Sinorhizobium fredii NGR234: one gene and its partner. The protein of the gene in region 1 interacts with the protein of each later gene in a pairwise test. Links are inferred from orthologs where the notes say so. Each region holds a gene or a part of one and is shown on either strand. Other genes may lie near its edges. The genes, in order: NGR_RS15750 and ybgC.

The links.
Region 2: the proteins of NGR_RS15750 (region 1) and ybgC interact in binary tests that used the Escherichia coli proteins (3 or more experiments, as listed by UniProt). The link is inferred for Sinorhizobium fredii NGR234 from one-to-one orthologs.

What each region holds. Positions count from the first base shown.
Region 1 is NC_012587.1:948,156-951,225, reverse strand. The notes cover bases 209-2,959. They hold NGR_RS15750 (acyl carrier protein), read right to left. Parts: upstream 1,827-2,959; coding sequence 1,590-1,826; downstream 209-1,589. Other genes in these bases: fabD (ACP S-malonyltransferase), read right to left, coding at 2,919-2,959; fabG (3-oxoacyl-[acyl-carrier-protein] reductase), read right to left, coding at 2,155-2,892; fabF (beta-ketoacyl-ACP synthase II), read right to left, coding at 209-1,375. In the rest of the region: more of fabF, read right to left, coding at 110-208; more of fabD, read right to left, coding at 2,960-3,070. UniProt on the Escherichia coli protein: Carrier of the growing fatty acid chain in fatty acid biosynthesis.
Region 2 is NC_012587.1:2,902,553-2,905,776, reverse strand. Bases 179-3,083 are described here. They hold ybgC (tol-pal system-associated acyl-CoA thioesterase), read left to right. Parts: upstream 179-1,357; coding sequence 1,358-1,810; downstream 1,811-3,083. Other genes in these bases: ligD (DNA ligase D), read right to left, coding at 1,818-3,083; NGR_RS25085 (NAD-dependent epimerase/dehydratase family protein), read right to left, coding at 179-1,231. In the rest of the region: NGR_RS25090 (glycosyltransferase), read right to left, coding at 1-14; more of NGR_RS25085, read right to left, coding at 11-178; more of ligD, read right to left, coding at 3,084-3,224.

The DNA of each region.
Region 1 (3,070 bases):
GCCGAAAGCTTGTAGCGAGCATTGCGGCAAAAAGCGGGATAAAGCGCCATGGGAGACCGGTAGCACGAGCGGTTTTTCCGTTCCTGCTACCGGAGCCGGTCCGGCGACTTCAGTGGCCCTTGTAGCGGCGCAGCACCAGCGATGCATTGGTGCCGCCGAAACCGAAGGAATTCGACAGAGCGACGTTGATCTCGCGCTTGCGGGCCACATGCGGCACCAGGTCGATCTTCGTCTCGGCCGACGGATTGTCGAGGTTGAGGGTCGGCGGCGCGACATTGTCGCGAATCGCCAGCGCCGAGAAAATCGCTTCGACCGCACCGGCGGCCCCAAGGAGATGGCCGATCGCCGATTTCGTCGAAGACATCGAGATCCTCGAAGCGCTGTCGCCCACCAGCCGCTCGACCGCGCCGAGCTCGATCGTGTCGGCCATCGTGGATGTGCCGTGCGCGTTGATATAGTCGACGTCGGCCGCCGTCAGGCCGGCGCGCTTCAGCGCCATCTGCATGCAGCGGTAGGCGCCGTCGCCGTCTTCCGAGGGGGCGGTGATGTGGAAAGCGTCGCCGGAAAGGCCGTAGCCGACCACTTCGGCATAGATCTTGGCGCCGCGCGCCTTGGCGTGCTCGAGTTCCTCGAGGATGACGATGCCGGCACCCTCGCCCATGACGAAGCCGTCGCGATCGGCATCATAGGGACGCGATGCCTTTTGCGGATCGTCATTGTGCTGCGTCGAGAGGGCCTTGCAGGCGGCAAAGCCGGCCAGCGAAATGCGGCAGATCGGCGATTCGGTTCCGCCCGCGACCATGACGTCGGCATCACCGAGCGCGATCAGGCGGCTCGCGTCACCGATGGCGTGCGCGCCGGTCGAACAGGCCGTGACCACCGAATGGTTCGGGCCGCGCAACTTGTGGCGAATGGAAACCTGGCCGGAGGCAAGATTGATCAGGCGGCCGGGGATGAAGAAGGGCGAAAGCCGGCGCGGCCCCTTGTCGCGCAGCGTGTAGCCGCCCTCGACGATCCCTTCGAGGCCGCCGATGCCGGAGCCGATCAGCACGCCGGTGGCAATCTGGTCCTCGTCGCTTTCCGGCTTCCACCCAGCATCCGCGAGCGCCATGTCGGCGGCGGCCATCGCATAGGTGATGAATGGGTCGACCTTGCGCTGTTCCTTGGGCTCCATCCAGTCGTCGGCATTGAAGGTGCCGTCGGAGCCGTCACCGAAGGGGATACGGCAGGCGATCTTGGCGGGAAGGTCCTCGACCTCGAACTCGGTCACCCTGCGAGCGGCGTTGCCGCCGGCCAGAAGACGCGACCAGCTAACCTCGGTTCCGCAACCCAAAGGAGATACCATGCCGGTACCGGTGATAACGACACGTCTCATGCCCATGACCCACCCTGAACGTTCAATTCCGGAGCTGAACCGGTACGCGTTCGACGAGCCCGATCCCTGCTTCCCTTGCAGTTTCGACGATCAGAGGGAAAGGCGGGAGCACTTTGCTGATCGCGACCCGCAATCACGGCGGGCCAGCCCACATCCCCAGGGCTGTACGGGCCGCAACTTGCGGCCCGCGGCGGCCGCAAGGCCGCGGTAACGATTAGGCCTGGGCCTTTTCGATGAACTTGACGGCGTCGCCGACGGTGAGGATCGAATCCGCCGCATCGTCCGGAATCTCGACGCCGAATTCCTCTTCGAAAGCCATGACCAGTTCGACCGTGTCGAGCGAGTCCGCGCCGAGGTCGTCGATGAAGCTTGCGCCTTCGCTAACTTTTTCGGCATCGACGCCAAGATGATCAATAACAATTTTCTTCACGCGTTCTGCGATATCGCTCATGTCGGAGTTCCTCGACCTTCGTTTTCTCTGCGGCGCCATTCTTGGCGCCGGTACTCATTCACGCCTGATAGACCAAGTTGGTCCACCGGGCAATCCATTCAACCAAACCGGGGAAACCCGTGGCAGCAGGGGCTGCCGGACAACCTGGCCGGACCGGTCGACTGCGCACAGTCATGGCCCGATTAACACGGTTTAAGTCTGCCGCAAAGTCCGAAAATGCCTGACATTCGCTTGCTCAACATTGAATTTCAGGCATTTGGCATCAAGGCGCGGAGGCACTGATGCGGCCGGTTGCAGCTTGCATCACCCGGCCGCCGGAACCCGCGGCTCAGATCATCGCCATGCCGCCGTTGACGTGAATGGTCTGGCCGGTGACGTAGGCCGCCTCGTTCGAGGCGAGATAGGCCACGGCCGAGGCGACCTCGGCACCGCTTCCCATGCGGCGCATCGGGATCGCCGCCATGATGCCTTCCTTCTGCTTGTCGTTCAGCTTGCCGGTCATCGCACTCTCGATGAAGCCCGGCGCCACGCAGTTGACCGTGACGTTGCGGGTGGCGATCTCCTGGGCGAGCGACTTGGAGAAGCCGATCATGCCCGCCTTCGACGCGCAGTAATTGGCCTGGCCCGGATTGCCGGTGACGCCGACCACCGAGGTGATGTTGACGATGCGGCCGAAGCGCCGGCGCATCATCGGATGCGTCAGCTCGCGGGTCAGCCGGAAGACGGCCGTCAGGTTGACCTCCAGGACATTGTCCCAGTCCTCGTCGCTCATGCGCACGAAAAGGCCGTCCTTGGTGATGCCGGCATTGTTGACGAGGATATCCACCCCGCCGAGTTCCGTCTCCGCCTTCTCGCCGAGCGCCTTGACTTCGGCGCGATCGGAAAGGTTTGCCGGGAAGATATGGACACGCTCGCCAAGCGTGTTGGCGAGCGCCTCGAGCTTCTCGACGCGGGTACCGTGGAGGCCGACTACGGCGCCTTGAGCATGCAGCATGCGGGCGATTTCCTCGCCGATGCCGCCGGATGCGCCGGTAACGAGAGCCTTGCGGCCGGAAAGATCGAACATGGATTTCTCCCTTGTAATTGAGGCGTTCAGGCCAGAAGGGCGGCAAGCGCCGCGTCGATATCGGCGGGCGTATTTACGGCAATGCCGTTGACGGTCTTGTCGATCCGTCGCGCAAGGCCGGTCAGCACCTTGCCGGAGCCGATCTCATAGAGAGTCGTCACGTCGTTGCCGGCGAACC
Region 2 (3,224 bases), 2.0 Mb from region 1 along the record:
ACCGCGCCACTCATGAGACGGATTTCAGCCGCTTGCCCTCCGGATCATGGTTGATCACGGAGGCGATGTCCTTCGTCCAGGCGGAAACGGCCGGCACCCGCGAGCGGTCGACGCGGTAGGCGAACTTCTTCGCGACGTCGACGATCTCCGAAAGCAGCCCGTCTTCGAGCCGGATCGGGTCGAGACCGAGCGCCAGGAATTTTTCGTTGTGCACGACGAGATCGTTTTCGGCCGCTTCCTTGCGCGGGTTCGGCAGCCAGGCGATCTCCGATCCGGTCATCCGCGCGATCATCTCGGCCAGGTCGCGGATGCGGTGCGTCTCGGTCATCTGATTGAAGATCTCGACCCGGCCGCCGCGTGCCGGCGGATTCGTCAGCGCCAGCTCGATGCAGCGGACCGAATCCTGGATGTGGATGAAGGCGCGGGTCTGGCCGCCGCTGCCGTGAACCGTCAGCGGATAGCCGATCGCCGCCTGGATCAGGAAGCGGTTCAACACCGTGCCGTAGTCGCCATCATAGTCGAAGCGGTTGATGAGCTGCTGATGCCGGCGCGTCTGCTCCGTGTGGGTTCCCCAGACGATGCCCTGGTGCAGGTCGGTGATCCGAAGCCCATCGTTCTTCGCGTAGAACTGGAAGAGCAACTGATCGAGGCACTTGGTCATGTGGTAGATCGAGCCCGGATTGGACGGGTAGAGGATCTCCTGGCTGACCGTCTCGCCGTCCGTCGTCTCGATCCCGACCGGCAGGTAGCCCTCCGGAATGGCCGCGCCGATCGTCGAATAGCCGTAGACGCCCATGGTGCCGAGATGCACGAGATGGGCGTCGAGGTCGATCTCGACCAGCGCGTTCAGCAGGTTATGCGTGGCGTTGACGTTGTTGTTGACGGTGTAGTTCTTGTGGCGGTCGCTCTTCATCGAATAGGGCGCGGCGCGCTGCTCGGCGAAATGCACGATGGCGTCGGGACGATGTTCGGCAAGCCATTTCTTCAGGAGCTCGTAGTCGCGGGCGAGGTCGATCAGGTTGAAATGGATGCGCCGGCCGGTCTCTGCATGCCAGATACGGGTGCGCTCCTGGATGGAATCCATCGGGGTCAAGGACTGCACGCCAAGCTCGGTGTCGATCCAGCGGCGTGAGAGGTTGTCGAGAATGTGGGTGTCGTGGCCCGCATCGGAAAGATGCAACGCGGTGGGCCAGCCGACAAAACCATCGCCGCCGAGGATTGCGATCTTCATGCACGATTCTCCTGATCGGGAAGGAACACGGTGACCTGATAGGATAGGATTGTGACAAAGCTGCAATGCTTGCAAATGTCTTTTGGTTCCTGCACAGAAAAAGCAAAAATCCTCCCGGAGAATGCCATGTCACTGATTTCGCTTGCCGGCGAGCTGACCGAGACCGGCCACCGTTTGATCCAGCGGGTCTATTACGAAGACACCGATTTTTCCGGCGTCGTCTACCATGCCCGTTACCTGCATTTCATGGAGCGTGCCCGGACCGACTATCTGCGGTTGCTCGGCGTGGAGCAGGCGTCGCTCGCCATCGAGAGCGATGCGGAAGGCCTGGTTTTCGTGGTTCACCGCATGGAGATCGACTTCAAATCGCCGGCGCGCATGGACGACATACTGACGATCGAGACGACCACCGAGAAGGCCGGCGGTGCCAAGATGGTGCTGCAGCAGGAGATCCGCCGTGCCGGCGCGCTGCTGATCGCGGCCAAGGTGATCATCGCTGTCATCAACGGGCAGGGGCGTCCGCGCCGATTGCCGGAGGCGCTGGCGACGAAGTTCCTGGCGGCCCAAGGGGCGGCCTAAAGACTTCCTATTTTATGACCGAATCCATCATCTTCTTTGTCAGCGATTGCTTGACCTTGCCGATATCGCGCCACGGGTCGGTGTCCGCTTCGATGCGCTCGAGGATATCGCCGATGCGGAAGGTGTTGGCCCCGCTCAGCCGTTCCAACTCGTCCCAACCGACCGGCGTGGCGATCGGCCCGCCTTCGCGGGCGCGGCTGGAATAGGGGGCGATCGCCGTGGCGCCACGCTCGTTTCTCAGCCAGTCGATGAAGATCCGCCCCTTGCGCTTCGCCTTCGACATGGTGGCAACGAAATGATCGGGATCGCGATCGGCGATGTTCTGCGCCACGGCCTTGGCGAAACTCTTCGCGTCGTCCCAACTGGCTCGCCGGACAAGCGGCACGACGACGTGAACGCCTTTGCCGCCGGTCACCAGCGCGAAGGACTGCAGACCGATGTCCGCCAGCTCGTCGCGCAGGGCGCGGGCGGCGTTCTTCACGGTCGTGAAGTCGACGCTCGGATCGGGGTCGAAATCGAAGACCAACCGGTCAGGCGTTTCCAGCTTGTCGATCGTCGCGCCCCAGATGTGGAACTCGAGCGTGCCCATCTGCACGGCGGCGACGAGGCCCTTGGCGTCATGGACATACATGTAGTTTTCGGTTTCGCCCGAGGACTCGGTGATCGGCACTTCGCGGATCGCCTCCGGGAAAGCGTCGTTCGTATGTTTCTGGAAGAAGCAGTGCCGCTGCCCGCCCTGGGGGCAGCGGACCAGTGAGACGGGATGGTCGGCGGCGAAGGTCAGCATCCTGTCGGCGACGACGGCGTAGTAGCGGGCAAGATCGATCTTGGTGATACCCTGACCTTCGAAGAGGATGCGGTCGGGATGCGAGATCTGGACGCCGAGGACATCGGTGTCGCCCTTGGGCGACGACGCCTTGCCGGTATTGGCCGAGGGCTTGCCCTTCGCGGCTTTCGACGCGGCGCCTGTCGGTTTCGCTGTTTCCAGTTTCACGGCCTTGGCCTCCTTGTCCTCGCGCAATCCCTCGAACGAGCCGTGGCGGACATGTCCGTCGGCGGTGAATTCGGCGAAATCCACTTCCGCCACCAGATCCGGCTTCAGCCAGACCGCTTTTCGCATTCTTTCTCGTGGCACGCTGTCGAACGGCGGCGTCTCGCGGCTGCGCTTTGCAAAGGCGGCAGCGAGTTCCTCCATCACCTTTTCGCCGAAGCCGGTACCGACGCCGCCCCGATAGATCAATTTGCCGCCCTCGAAAGTACCGACGAGAATGGAGGCGAACGGCCGCCCTTTCTTCGATGAGGGTGTATAGCCGCCGATGACGAACTCCTGACGCTTGGTGCATTTGACCTTGAGCCAGCTTCGGGTGCGGCCGCTGCGATAGGGCGCCTTCGCTTCCTTGGCGATGATACCCTC